2 regions of the Alkaliphilus crotonatoxidans genome follow, and region 2 is predicted to be linked to the other one. Evidence: riboswitches for the same ligand, from Rfam matches in the RefSeq annotation. Region 2 holds a riboswitch; the other holds the start of a gene.
The links. A riboswitch is a leader RNA that binds a small molecule or an ion and turns the genes downstream of it on or off. The one in region 2 is predicted to bind cyclic di-GMP.
Positions count from the first base shown of each region.

Region 1: another riboswitch for cyclic di-GMP. It lies ahead of ACYQ1I_RS03920 (methyl-accepting chemotaxis protein); the one in region 2 lies ahead of ACYQ1I_RS07310 (thioester domain-containing protein).

Region 1 covers NZ_BAAHXS010000004.1:288,639-296,241, reverse strand. Annotated here, with positions in the region: gene ACYQ1I_RS03950 (LysR family transcriptional regulator) at 1-583, opposite strand, end outside; gene buk (butyrate kinase) at 934-2,007, shown strand; gene ACYQ1I_RS03940 (ferredoxin family protein) at 2,033-2,236, shown strand; gene vorB (3-methyl-2-oxobutanoate dehydrogenase subunit VorB) at 2,259-3,323, shown strand; gene ACYQ1I_RS03930 (thiamine pyrophosphate-dependent enzyme) at 3,326-4,078, shown strand; gene ACYQ1I_RS03925 (2-oxoacid:ferredoxin oxidoreductase subunit gamma family protein) at 4,075-4,605, shown strand; cyclic di-GMP riboswitch class I at 4,788-4,876, shown strand; gene ACYQ1I_RS03920 (methyl-accepting chemotaxis protein) at 5,010-6,776, shown strand; gene ACYQ1I_RS03915 (sigma-54 interaction domain-containing protein) at 7,010-7,603, shown strand, end outside.
Region 2 covers NZ_BAAHXS010000004.1:987,907-995,509, reverse strand. Annotated here, with positions in the region: gene glmU (bifunctional UDP-N-acetylglucosamine diphosphorylase/glucosamine-1-phosphate N-acetyltransferase GlmU) at 1-994, opposite strand, end outside; gene spoVG (septation regulator SpoVG) at 1,208-1,489, opposite strand; gene purR (pur operon repressor) at 1,635-2,453, opposite strand; gene ACYQ1I_RS07315 (class D sortase) at 2,692-3,354, opposite strand; gene ACYQ1I_RS07310 (thioester domain-containing protein) at 3,435-5,720, opposite strand; cyclic di-GMP riboswitch class I at 5,976-6,065, opposite strand; cyclic di-GMP riboswitch class I at 6,141-6,227, opposite strand; gene murC (UDP-N-acetylmuramate--L-alanine ligase) at 6,515-7,603, shown strand, end outside.

The sequences.
Region 1 (7,603 bases), 700 kb from region 2:
CGATAAAGCGCTCCTGGGCCAATTCTGCAATACTAATGTGCTTACGAAGGGCCAGGGGATGCTCACAATGGACAACCACTGAGATAGGCTCTGTGGATATTTTTTTTCGTTCAAGTCCACCAATATTATCTAACCCAAAGGATAGGGTAAAGCCCACATCCAGTTCACCCGAGCTGAGGGACTCTATTAATAGACCGTGATTGTATTGATCTAGGTTCAAATCTATCTTCGGGTAGCTTTTACGAAATTGTCTTATCAAATAAGGTAAAAAGTTCCTTTCAGTATAGCCTAAAAATCCAATCCGAAGGCTGCCAATAATGCCCAATTCAGCTTGGCGGGTCTTTTCAACTGCCTCCTCAGATCGTTTTACCAAATTGATAGCTTCCGTCAGCAATACCTCCCCTGCACTGGTGAGTTTTACAGATCGTTTATTCCGGATAAACAGCTTGACGCCTATTTTCTTTTCAAGATCAGCAATTTGCTGACTGACAGCCGATTGGGCTATAAACAGTTCCTTAGCGGCTTCGGTAAAATTCAACTTTTCGGCCACAGCAATAAAATAACGTAATTGCCGCATATCCATAGATTATTCACTCCCTTCATAATATTTCTTTAAAAAGATTCCTCCTCCTATGAGAAATAATATCATTTTAATCTATTTTGTTCAATATAAATCAGTTTTACTTATTACTGATATAGCATTCTAATATTTCACAATGGAAGCAATTTTCTGTATTCTAATAATATAGGGCTTTTGCCACTTAAGGCTAGGGTAATGGAAAAAACGTTAAAGGATTAATTTTTGGAGTGGACATGTAAACGTTTTCATTCATGGTTACAAAATTGTTTTGATTTCAAGAATATTTTACAATACTTCAAAGGTAAAGTTAACAAAAAATAGAATACAATTATTATACAAAAGGAGGAAGCGGTATGTCCCACCTGAACAAAATACTTGCAATTAATCCCGGTGCCACCTCAACAAAAATTGGACTTTATGAAGAGGAAAGCTTAATATTCAAAAGAACCCTTGAACATTCAGCACAGGAATTAGACAAATCTCCCAGTATCTTCGACCAATATTCCTATCGATTAGAACTGATAATGGATATTTTAAAGGAGGAAGCCATTGATATAGCGACGTTAACTGCTATTGTAGGTCGAGGGGGGTTGTTAAAGCCCCTGGCAGGAGGCACCTATGAGGTTAATGAGGCTATGGTGGAGGATTTAAAAAAGGCGGAAAGGGGGGAACATGCATCAAACCTGGGGGCTGTAATGGCCTACAATCTTGGCCGACAGCTCAATATCCCGGCCTTTATAGTCGATCCCGTTTCAGTTGATGAAATGGAATCCGTAGCTAGAATTTCAGGCTTGGCAGAGATCGAAAGGATCAGCTTATCCCACGCTTTAAATATGAAGGCCGTTGCCCGCAAGGTGGCTAAGGCAATGGGGAGCAGCTATGAAGAAGTAAATTTAGTGGTAGTTCATCTGGGAACAGGGGTTTCCGTTACCCCCCACAGAAGGGGTAAAATGATTGATGTCAATAATGCCAAGGCTGAAGGCCCCTTCAGCCCTGACCGTTGCGGTGGACTACCGGCAGATCAATTGGTAAAGCTGTGTTTTTCAGGAAGGTACAGCTATGACCAGCTTAAGGCCATGGTTAGCAGTAAGGGGGGCTTTTATTCCTATTTTGGCACAAAGGATGCCAGGGAGGTGGAGGCCATGGCTGATGCAGGAAATCCTAAAGCAGCCCTCGTTTTAGAAGCCCTTATATATCAAGTGGCTAAGGAAATCGGAGCCATGGCGACAGTTTTATTAGGTGAAGTGGATCGAATCGTTTTAACCGGGGGGATTGCCTATTCCAAGCGGGTTGTTGAAGGAATTACCAGGCGGGTTCAATTTATTGCCCCTGTCGAGGTGATTCCAGGGGAAGAGGAGCTGGAGTCCCTTGCTTTCGGAGCCTTAAGGGTAATGAAGGGCGAGGAAAAAGCATTAACCTATCAATAAGATGAATTCAAAAGGAGGGAAAGAAATGGCCAAGGTGAAGATATTAGAGGAATACTGTAAAAGCTGTGGGCTATGTACAGATGCCTGTCCGAAGAAAATACTGGAAATAGGGAAAAAAACAAATTCAAAGGGATATTTTACAGTTCACTGTATTGATCAGGATAAATGTATAGGATGCACCCTTTGTGCAACGGTTTGTCCCGATGTTGCCATAGAGGTTTATAAATAGATGGAAAGGAGCGAATAGACAGATGGAAAAGGTACTCTTAAAGGGTAATGAAATCATTGGTGAAGCCGCCATTCGTTCAGGATGTAAATTATTTTTTGGCTATCCCATTACACCATCAACAGAGATAATAGAGTATTTGGCAAAGGAGCTCCCCAAGCATGGGGGAAGTATACTTCAGGCAGAGGATGAAATTGGAGCCATTAATATGTGCTATGGGGCCGCCTGTACCGGTACCCGGGTAATGACAGCCTCTTCAAGCCCAGGAGTCAGCTTAAAGCAAGAAGGGATCTCCTATAGTGCGGCAGTGGGACTGCCCATGGTGATTGTCAATGTAAACCGATGTGGGCCAGGGCTTGGAGGCTTGGGTCCGGCCCAGTCCGATTATTTTCAATCTACCAAGGGAGGTGGTCACGGAGATTATCGCTTAATCGTATTGGCCCCTTCCAATGCCCAGGAGCTTTATGATTTTACTATGGATGCCTTTGACTTGGCCGACCAGCATCGCAACCCGGTATTGCTGCTTACCGACGGGTTTTTAGGGCAAACCATGGAGCCGGTGCTATTAAAGGAAAAGCCAAAAGCAATGGAATATGATCGAAGCTGGGTGGTAGATGGCTGTAAAGGCAGGAAAAAACGTATATTAGCTAGCTACTCCTTGACCAATGAGATCGGAGAAGCCAATAACTTAAAATGGGAAGCAAAATATAAAAATATACAGGAAAAGGAGCAGCGTTGGGAGGAATTCAATACAGACGATGCAGACTACCTATTGGTCAGCTATGGTACAACGGCCAGAATATGTAAAAGTACTGTATTGAATGCCCGAAAAAAGGGGATCAAGCTGGGATTAATTCGGCCCATCACCCTGTGGCCCTATCCTGAAAAGGCCTTTGCCCCCTATAAGGAAAAAATTAAGGGAATTGTTACCGTAGAGCTTAATACAGGCCAGATGATCGAGGATGTTAAACTGGCGGTGGAATGCAAAGTACCAGTACACCTGTATCGCAGGCAAGGAGGCATGCTTCCTACGGAGCATGAAATACTAGACTATGTAGAAGCCACATTTGGCTTGGCTGAGGAGGTGTAATGATGGAAAAAGTATTCAGCAGAACAAAAGGGCTGACCGATGTTCCTTTCTCCTTCTGCCCGGGCTGTACCCATGGAATCATCATGAGGTTAATTGCCGAAGTATTAGAGGAACTGGATATTATTGAAGATACCATTGGGGTTTCCCCTGTTGGTTGTGCAGGTTTTTGTCAGGATTTCTTCAGCTGTGACTTTGTAGGGGCTGCCCATGGTAGGGCCCAGGCTGTGGGGACAGGAATAAAAAGAGCCCTTCCAGAGAAGATGGTCTTTACCTATCAGGGAGACGGTGATATTGCCGCCATTGGAACCCAGCATGCGATCCATGCCGCAGCCAGAGGAGAAAAAATCACCTCGATTATGGTAAATAATGGTATTTATGGTATGACAGGAGGTCAAATGGCCCCCACAACCCTGGAGGGGATGAAGACCACCACAAGCCCCTATGGAAGAAATGCCGTTCATGAAGGGGTGCCTATGGATTTTCCAAAATTAATTGCAAATCTTCAGGGTGCAGTCTATGTGGCCTCTGTTTCAGTGGATTCTCCCAAAAATATCAATCAGGCTAAAAAGGCTATCAAAAAGGCCTTCCAGGTTCAACAGGCCGGATTAGGCTTTGCCATGGTCAGTGTCCTGTCTACCTGCCCTACCAACTGGGGATTGAGCCCTGTTGAAAGCCTAAGATGGCTGCGGGAAAATATGATGCCGATTTATCAGATGGGTGAGCTTAAAGCAACCGAGGAGGTGAATAAACTATGATGGATAAAATAATACTTGCTGGCTTTGGTGGGCAAGGAGTTATGTTTCTGGGAAAGGTCCTGGCCTACGGAGGAATGGGGTCAGATCTTAAACTTTGCTGGATTCCCTCCTATGGCCCGGAAATGAGGGGTGGAACCGCCAACTGTTCAGTAATATTATCTGATGAAGAAATTTACTCTCCGGTTATAGACTATGCTGATTGCGGTATTGTCTTAAATAAGCCGGCCTACGATAAATTTGTGTCACGAATTAAGCCGGGAGGCGTACTGGTAGTAAATTCATCCCTCGTTGAAATTGATCATACAAGGGATGATATAAAAATTATTCAAATTCCTGCCACAGAGTTGGCTAATGAGATTGGGAACAGTAGTATCGCCAACATGGTTTGTCTGGGGGCCCTTTTACCAAACCTGAAGCTGATTGATTTTAAAAAGATAGAAAAGGCAATGAAAAAATTAACCCAGAAGCGACCAGAGCTTTTAGAAATCAATTTGACGGCTATTAATAAAGGCTATTCGTATCAATAGAATATTGAAGCTGTTTAATATTATTAAAAGCCCCGGTAGACTGACGGGGCTTTTTGTCATGTAATCAGGAAAGTTGTCAAAGGGGCTTAAAAATTGTAGTAAAGTTTAGTATTAACTGTTATAATAAAACATATTTATAGTTTAACAACAATGAAGGTCATGATTGAATATAACATTTTTAATATCGATAATAGCAAACTTTTTGAAAGAAAAGGACGCAAAGTCATGGGTCTAAGGGTACAGCTGTATCTATGATTGCCAGATTGCCGAAATATTTTAAGGATTAACCTATATCTTTAATGGGAAAATTAGGCAACTGCATTGGTTGCTTTTTTTATTTACTTTAAGGAAACAATGGGCAAAAGTCTGCCTTTAATAAAATAAAAGCTAGGAGGAGGTATAAAATGAAAAAACAAATTCAGAAAAAAGGCATTCGAAGTTCTTTAAAGACCAAATTAATTACCATGTCGTGTCTTCTTTTGGTAATACCGCTTTTGGCCGCCGGTTTGATCAGCTATGGTATCGCAAAGAGCGAGCTTAACAAAAAAGGGGAAGTAATACTTAAAAACAGTGTCGTACAGGCTATGCAGCTGATCGATGCCAAGGCTGAACAGGTAAAGCTGGGCTTGATAGACCTGGAGACAGCCCAGGAACAGGTAAAAACCTATCTGTTAGGCCCTATGAATTCAGAAGGAAAAAGACCGATTAATCGCAATATTGATTTGGGCCAAAATGGCTACTTTATTATTTATGATGAACATGGCTTGGAGGTAGCCCATCCCACACTGGAGGGAGATAATGTTTGGGAGGCTGAAGATAAAAGTGGAAATGGCTTTAAGCTGGTTCAAGAGCAAATTAAAATTGCCCGGAATGGCGGCGGATACGTGTACTATGCCTGGACCTTACCGGATTCGGAGCAAATAGGAGAAAAAATTTCATATCAGGAGCAGGATCCGCACTGGGGCTGGATTGTATCGGCCGGCTCCTATATGAGTGATTATAACCAGGGCTCCAATGCAATTCTTAAGGCAATATTACTGATCATTGTGGGGGCCATTTTACTGGGAGTCATTGCTATTATTTTATTTGCCAAGCATCTAACTGACCCAATCCATAAAATAAGCAAGGGCTTAGGGGAAGTAGCCCAGGGCAATTTAATCATAGAACCCCTTGTAGTGAAAAATAACGATGAAACAGGAAGACTGGCCGAATCCTTCAACGAAATGCTTGACAATATGAAGAAGCTCATATCTACTGCCAGAGATTCATCCTCTACGGTAATGAAATTTTCTGATTCCCTGGCCACCATTACGGAGGAAACCTCCAGGGCCATTAATGAAGTGTCTTATACCATTCAAGAGGTTGCCCAGGCTGTTGGAGAAGAAGCCAGGGGTACAGAAAATGCCGTAAGTAAAATGGACCAATTATCTGCAAGTATAGAAAATGTCAATAATGCTGCTGTCCATATGAATGATGTAGTAACCGAAACGGGAAGCTACAGTACTAAGGGATTAGAAAAGGTATCTACCTTAATTCATAAGAAGGATGACAGCAATCGTGCGACCGAAGAAATCAACGAGGCAATCCTTAAGGTAAATGACAGTACCGGTAAAATACATGTCATTACAGATACCATCACTCAAATTTCCCAGCAGACAAATTTACTGGCACTCAATGCCTCTATTGAGGCCGCCAGGGCTGGTGAGGCAGGTAAAGGCTTTGCTGTGGTGGCTGAGGAAATCAGGAAGCTGGCAGAGCAGTCTGCCAATGCTGTCAGCGAAATTAACAGTATTATAGAAGAAATCGATCAATATTCCAATTCCTCTGTGAAAACCATGGAATTGGTAAGGGCAGCCTCAAGGGAGCAAAACAATGCAGTGGACGAAACCAGAAATGTCTTTGAAGAAATATCCAATGCGATTGAGGAGCTGATCATGGTGGTTAACGAAATTAATCGTGAAAGTAATACCATGAAGCAAATGAAGGATGATATTGTGGTGATCATGCAAGAGATATCAGCATCAACCCAGCAGACTTCAGCAGCAACGGAAGAGGTTTCGGCCTCATCAGAAGAGCAGCTGGCGGCGGTGGAAGAGGTTTCTCACCATGCGCAGCAGCTGAAATCCTTGTCGATAGAACTGGAGGATGTAATCGAGCAATTCAAGCTTTAGGAAAATTCATTAAGATTTGAAAGGCACGCAGGGTAAATTACCTGTCGTGCCTTTTTTGCATACCTATTACTATTTTTAATCCAATTAATCAGCCATATTACAAAAAGCATCATTGCTAATATCATTCAATTAGCAAAGTTCATTGTTCAAATATACGCTATTAAGTTTTAATTTGGTATATAATACAATTAATGATGAAATTAGGCCTTGGCTAAGAGAAGGAAGTGATCAATATGAAAATCAACAGTTTAGAAAAAAGCATTTTTGATTCCCTCTATGCTGGTGTGCTGATAGCAGACCAGGCATGTATTGTCAGGTATATCAATCCATCCTATACTCGGATCACGAGGGTACTGCCCGAAGAAATTATAGGCAGGCCCTTGTCAGAAGTCAGGCCCGGTGCCCAACTGCCCAAGGTAATTAAAACTGGCCATCAAATCTTAAGAAAACCACGGAGGGAAGGTAATTCGGAATATATTGTAAATATGGTACCAATTATAGAGAACAATCAAATTATTGGTGGTATCTCAATCTTAAATGAAATAAATGACGTATATAAGCTGTCCCAGGAATTAAACCGATCCAATATGATGATTAAGACATTGGAAAAGCATGTAAAGCGTATGGGTAAGGCAAAGTATGACTTTGAAGATATAATTAGTATAGACCCTAAATCCCTTGAAACAAAAAGATTAGCCAAGAAAATTGCCCTAAGCAACTCCAACGTACTAATAACCGGTGAAAGTGGTACGGGAAAGGAGCTTTATGCCAATGCAATTCATGGAGCCAGTGATCGACAAAATGGGCCCTTTATTGCCGTAAACTGT
Region 2 (7,603 bases):
GCCTTAAATAGGCATAGGGCCCCAGGGTAGAATAATCATCTATATTGCTTTCTATGACAACAGAATGGTTAATTTCTACCCCTTGACCAATATGGGAATACCGGATTTGGGTATCAGGCCCGATTTTACAGCCTTCCCCAATGGTGGTTTCCCTTGATATACTGGTACCAGGGTAAATAATGGTGTCTTGTCCGATTTGGGCTCCCTTTTCTATATAGGTAACCTCGGGATTAATAATGGTAACGCCATTTCTCATATGCCCATGATTAATCCTTCTTCGCATGACAGCCTCTACCTGGGCCAGCTGTACCCGATCGTTCACCGCCATAATTTCTTGAGGGTCATCGACTTGATAAAGCCCCACCGAAAGGCCCTTTCCCTTCATGATTGAGAGGACATCGGTCAGGTAATACTCCTTCTGGGCATTATCATTCTTTAGCAGAGGCAGGGCTTCCTTCAATTCCCTTGAGTTAAAGCAATAAATCCCGGAATTAATTTCTTTAATTTTTTTCTCGTCAGGTGTTGTATCCTTTTCCTCTACAATTTCCTTTAGCTGATTGGCATGATCCCGCACAATTCGGCCATAGCCATGGGGATTCATCAGCTCTGTTGTTAAAACCGTAGCACTATACTGTTCTGAAACATGGGTCTTAAGCAGATTTTTTAGGGTTTCACCGGTAATTAAGGGGCCATCACCATTGAGTACCAGCACCAAGCCATCCTCAGAAAGGAGCTCTCGGGTCATACCAAGGGCGTGACCAGTTCCCAGCTGAACCTCCTGTAAAACCGTCTTAATATGGGGCTTTAGGCTATTTTTTACTTCCTCGGCCCCATGACCCACCACCACAATGCACTCATCTACCTCAGCATCTTCAGCAGCGTCAACAACATGTTGCAGCATGGTTTGTCCGCAAACCCTGTGGAGCACCTTGGGAAGCTGGGATTTCATTCGCTTCCCTTCACCTGCAGCCAGTATGATTGCTTTAAGTTCCATTATTTCACCTCTAATTTATATTTTAAGCGTAAATTCTTATCGATTTACTTCTAATTTCCCCTATATAGTTTATTATATTTTGACTAAATAAAAAACCCCTAAATCAAAAAACCTTTATATAATAAAAAAAGTCTGCCCTAAAACATCACTTTATATCATTATATCATTTTGACCGCAAATAAAAGGGACCCCCATGGCCCCTTTTTATTTTTCTTACTCTCCAACTGCTCCCTCAAGCTCGTCTCCCATTTTTTCATACTCACTGAAGATTGCATCCTGAATTTTAGATCTTGTTTCCGAGTTGATTGGATGGGCGATGTCTCTAAAGTCACCTTCCCCCATTTTTCGACTGGGCATCGCAATAAATAGTCCATTTTGACCTTCAATAATTTTAATATCATGTACAACAAATTCCTCATCAAACGTTACAGAAACAATAGCCTTCATTTTCCCTTCCGTTGCTACCTTTCTAATTCTCACATCAGTCACTTGCATTGTCCCTCACCACCTTCCATCTGTCATACTGCAAAATGCATATTATTATGGACTATTCTCCATTTAGGACAAATTTCCTGCAATAATATTGCAAGTTTTCAGAATTTTTTTGTCGTTGGTGGATTTTTTTTAAATTGTATCTGCATTATATCAGGTCTGGGTTCGGTACCATCTGAATAAACTGATCTGACTCCCTTACTTCTTCTAAAATTAACAGGGCACGATAGTCATTAATTAGCTTTTCAGCAGGTGTTTTTGTTGCAATTAGCACCCCTACCCCTTCTACCTCTGCATCAAATTCCTTCATCATATCCTTCATCCCCTTGGCAGTTCCCCCGGCCTTCATAAAATCATCTATAATAATTACCCGAGCGCCTGGCTTGATGGCCCGGCGTGAAAGGGACATCCGCTGAATTTTCCCACTTGATCCTGAAATATAATTAATACTCACCGTTGAACCTTCCGTCACCTTGCTGTCTCTTCTTAATATCACCAAAGGCCGATTCATGGCCCGGGCTACCATTAGGGCCAGGGGTATTCCCTTGGTCTCTACGGTGACGATATAATCAACATGTTTATAATCAAATTGACTGGCAAATATTTCACCGATATGATGAATCAGATGGGGAGAATAGATCACATCAGTCATGTATAAAAAGCCCCCGGGAAGTATCCGATCGCCCTGGCTTAGCTTTTCAGCAATCATTTCTAATATTTCTTTGTTTTGCTTCTTGTTGGTTTGGGGAATAAACTTCACACCCCCGGCGGCTCCAGAAAGGGTTTCAATTTTTCCCAGCTCCATTTTTTCCATTGTTTGCTTCACAATGACAATATCTTCGCTAATGGTAGACTTGGCTGAATTGAATTTTTCTGTAAAATAATTCAGTGTAAATACTTTATTAGGTTGATCACTTAAGATTTTTACCATGGCTGCTATTCGCTCATTCCTCTTTAGCTTGCTCATAACCATCCTCCAAAGTCATTTTATTATAGGGAATTGCCCCATTCCTGAAAAAAATATAAATATGAACATTCGGTAAAAAATTAACCATAACCTACGTTCTTACCTTAACATTTCCGTTGATTTTTTCCTTAACATTAGAATTTATACTTCTATTTATCATTTTATTGCTTTTCTTCAGGATTTTCAAGCTAAACCAATTACTACACCGATTAAAATCAAGCCATATAAGGAATTACTGCTACGTCTCTGTTTGCTTTGCATGAATGATCAACCTATGACTGGCAGTATAGAGGGGTGTACAGGTTATTAGGGTAAGCACCCGGTCTTGGTTGTTTCGATTCAATACAGAAACATCCTCGGGCAGTACAACCTTTTTCTCGTAGACTTCATACTCGTAAATGCCATTAATCGTTTCAATAAGAATCATGTCTCCGGGTTCCAGCTCATCCAATCGATTAAATAAGCGTCCAAAGGTATGGCTCCTATGGCCTGCCAAAGCCGTGTTGCCAATTTCGCCAATGGTGGTAGTTCCTTCAATTTGAGCTGCCCCCATTTTTAAATTTCGATTTGTTGCACCAGCCAGAATCGGTAGATTTAATTCTATCTTTTGAATTAGTATCCTTCCTATTGTATCAAGTGCCGACACCTCGATGGGCTTTTCCTCTTCCTGTTGGTCAGGCGGGTTTGTCGGACTTACCAGTCCCTGATCCTGCTCCATTTCATCATTAAAAATGGTTTCTAACTCATAATATGCTTCCATGGCAGCTGCTTCTAAAGTGATGTGTTCCTCAAAATCCTCCAGCAGTTTTTGCTGGCTATACCACCAATACCCCCTTTCCAACAGGGGATAAGCAGCTATGATGAGTCCCATGACAATGATTAAGGTTGACAGTTTTTTCATGGCGGCATCCTTCCTTTGGAAAAAGGGCTGGAACATAATTATCCCAGCCCTTAATTAAATTTGAATATCTTTTTATTTAATTATTTTCTTCTGAGCCTAATACCCAATGCACTGATTAAAGTTCCCAGTCCATAAAACAGATAGGGAGATCTTTCACCGGTTTTGGGCAACGCTACGGGGCCCAAGGGAATTTCTTCGTCAAGAATAATCATTTCGGGCTCTTCTTCAACTTCCTCTACTTCTTCTACCTCTATTATATCTTCTACTATTTCCACCTCTGGTACACCCTGGGGAATAGGTTCTTCTTCTATTATTTCTTCTACCTCTTCAACGGTTTCAGGTTTTGGGTTAGACCTCCTAATTGGGGTGTTGGATCTATCTCTGTTCCTATCTCTATCCCTGTCTCTATCCCGACCTGGATTGTTATTATCTGGTTCCTCTGGATCTTCTGGATCTTCTGGATCCTCTGGATCTTCAGGGTCTTCAGGATCTTCGGGATCTTCTGGATCCTCTGGATCTTCTGGATCCTCTGGGTCTTCTGGATCTTCGGGGTCTTCAGGATCTTCTGGATCTTCAGGGTCTTCGGGGTCTTCAGGATCTTCTGGGTCTTCTGGATCTTCGGGGTCTTCAGGATCTTCTGGATCTTCAGGGTCTTCGGGGTCTTCAGGATCTTCTGGATCTTCTGGGTCTTCTGGATCTTCAGGGTCTTCAGGATCTTCAGGGTCTTCAGGGTCTTCAGGATCTTCGGGGTCTTCAGGATCTTCAGGGTCTTCTGGATCCTCTGGGTCTTCTGGATCTTCTGGGTCTTCTGGATCTTCGGGATCTTCTGGGTCTTCTGGATCTTCGGGATCTTCAGGATCTTCTGGATCTTCAGGATCTTCGGGATCTTCAGGGTCTTCGGGATCTTCTGGGTCTTCTGGATCCTCAGGGTCTTCTGGATCTTCTGGGTCTTCTGGATCTTCGGGGTCTTCCGGATCTTCAGGATCCTCGGGGTCTTCGGGATCTTCTGGATCCTCGGGATCTTCTGGATCTTCTGGATCTTCAGGGTCTTCTGGATCCTCTGGGTCTTCTGGATCCTCTGGGTCTTCTGGATCCTCGGGATCTTCCGGGTCTTCTGGTTGAACCCTGGTATTATAAACATAAACGCTACCTTCCAGGGCTCCAATTGTTAATAAAATTCTTCCATCGGCGGGTGATATTTCATATATCGGTATATATTCTTCGGGTATATTAATTTCGGTTATCAAGTACTCACCCAGGGGCAGGTTTTCTATTTCCAATGAACGGCCAGCACTGACCGTATGTATTTCATTATAGCCCTGTGGCCCTGAAATATGGACGGTAAAGTCAGTCTGGTCTTCTTCTACAATTGTATTATCATGATCATAAACAACCTTATTGACTGTTATTTTTCCGGTTGGCGGCGTATATTCATAATAAAGCTTGGTCATGGCAGAAAGGGCGATTCCAGCTTCCATCCCTGTAATGCCTATTAAAGTCTGAGACTGCTTCACGCCTCCCACCGGCAGTAGAATCAAAGCGTCATAGACTTTTTGATGTCCTTTCACTTCTACTTGAAAATCGATGTCCGCTTGAAATTCCTCAGCGGGAATCGTTATTTTTACTGTTTTTATACCTTTATCAGTGTTGACGGTTTCCTCTGCTCCTGGATAAACCCCCTGCAAATCAATACTGTACTGATGATTTAACTCAATATAGCTGCCGTCGTAATTGGTTTGATCCGCCCCATAGCTAAAGGTAATTTCCACATCTTCCTCTGCATTTGGGCCAATGGCTACGTTTGTGATTCCCACATCGGCAGGGTGATCAGCGGCCGGTATACCGGGCAGTGACTTTAAATACTCATATACCCGCTTTACATTACGATTTAATAATTGAAAATAGGTAGGGCTATAATTGTTGGTCTGATTCCATATTGCATATTGTGTTGCAGTAATTGCCTGGGCCTGGGTTAAGCTGTTTACATTTCCTACAGCCTTCTTTAAATCATTCAGGCTGATATTGGGGTATGAGCCATGGGCTATGGCCCTTAGCTTGTTGGCTTTAGCTTCATTGATGCCAATGGACTCGGCATCTTCAAGCTTGATCAGCCGATAGTCAACATCCTGTCGTGCCCTGACGGTTTCGTCTGCACAGTAGACATAAATGGTTGACCCTACATACTTGCCATTACTATACTGTCTTACATGGAAAAGATAGGTGTTTGAATCTGAGCCCCTGGTACCCGTTCCATCCCAGCGGTAATATTGGCTATTTCCATAGGCTATGCTGGGCATAAACATCAAGGCCACCAGTAGGGCAATAATCAGGCTAAAGCTCCTTCTCCTGATTTTTTTTCTTACCATTCCTTCACTTCCTCCCTTTTTAATATAGTTTTATTGAAGCAAAATTGCTTTTCTAGTAACTTGTGTCCTTTAAAAGGCGAGATAAGAGCTGTGGCAAATTTGGACAGGGATAATCTATTAGCTTAAATGAGGCAGGGTACTAGGTACCAATTGAATCATTAAAACATAAATTAATTATTAAGTATGTCGCTTTATATTTTATTAGGTCTGGTATGACTAACATTCCATCAAAAACAAAAAACTGCCGCACGATTTTGCGGCAGCAGGACAATCATCGTATTGATTCATACCTTAGATTCCTAACTTTGCGTCCCAGCCTTTCGAACTGGTTTGCCCTTTACGTTTGTGCCTTAAATATTTTATTAGCTCCGTAAACTTTATAGTACAAAAATGATATAAAAAAACTGCCACAATTTAAACTGTGGCAGTCGGACGATCATCGTATATGCATACCTTAGATTCCTGACTTTGCGTCCCAATCTTTCGACTGGTTTGCCTTTTTCACCAAACATATGAAAATTATTACAAGGAAATATATTCCTATATTTTCTTATTTTAGATGGTGTAAAGAAAAAAATCAAGTATTTTTTATAAAAAAGTATATTATCTTATTCATCAGGTAAAATATCGAAGTTTTTTAGTGATTACACAATTTTTTTATGTTATGATACAATATAGCATCACATATTATTTAACTGTGTATCATGAATTTCCTGTGAAGCATCATAGAATATGCTTTTTTTGGGCAAAAATATTATTACAGCAATAATTTTTTAGATAGAGGAGTGAAGATTTTGATTTCTTTTGATCTAAACCACCAAATACAACGTATTCATTTAATTGGTATCGGTGGAATCAGTATGAGTGCAATAGCAGAAATCCTGCTTAAGCATGGCTATCATGTTTCCGGCTCAGATATTAAGGAATCTAACATAATTGAAAAGCTAAGAAGTCATGGGGCGCAGATTTTTTTAAGCCATCAGTGTGAAAATGTCAGGGACGCTGATTTAGTTGTCTATACAGCTGCCGTTAAGGCAGATAATTGTGAACGCCAGGAGGCAGAAAGGCTGGGTATTCCTCAGATTGATCGAGCCCACATGCTTGGGCTCATTATGAAGATGTATGACCGTGCCATTGCAGTTGCTGGAAGTCACGGAAAGACCACTACCACATCTTTATTATCCCTTGTGATGGAATATGCCAAGCTGGACCCTACCATCATGGTTGGTGGAGAATTGGACGAAATTGGCGGGAATATCAAAATTGGTGAAAGTCAGCATTTTATTACGGAAGCCTGCGAATATGTTGAGAGCTTTCTAAAATTCAACCCCTTTATTGGAATTATTTTGAATATTGACGAGGATCATCTGGATTTTTATAAGGATATTCACCATATTAAAGGAGCCTTTCATCGTTTTGGCCGGCTGATTCCCCAGGATGGCTATTTGGTTGTCAACGGCGATGATGACAATGTGTCTGATGTGATTCAACAGCTTACCTGCCAGGTATTTACCTATGGAATAAAAAAGGATTGTGATTTTACAGCCAGGGACATTGTTTTCCATACCAACGGCTTTCCTTCCTTTGAAGTATATTTTTCAGGCAAATCCCTTGGCAGATTTCAATTGAGTATTCCCGGTGTCCATAATATCTACAATGCCCTGGCTTCCATTGCCACAGCTTATATCCTGGGAATTCCCGCTGAAGAAATTGTCAAATACATTAAAATCTATAAGGGGATTCACCGTCGCTTTGATCTTCTCGGTGAAGTGAAGGGTGCCAAAATCATAGATGACTATGCCCATCACCCCGCTGAAATTAGAGCAACCCTGGAGGCCGCTAAAAAATACCCCCATGGTGAAATCTGGTGTATTTTTCAGCCC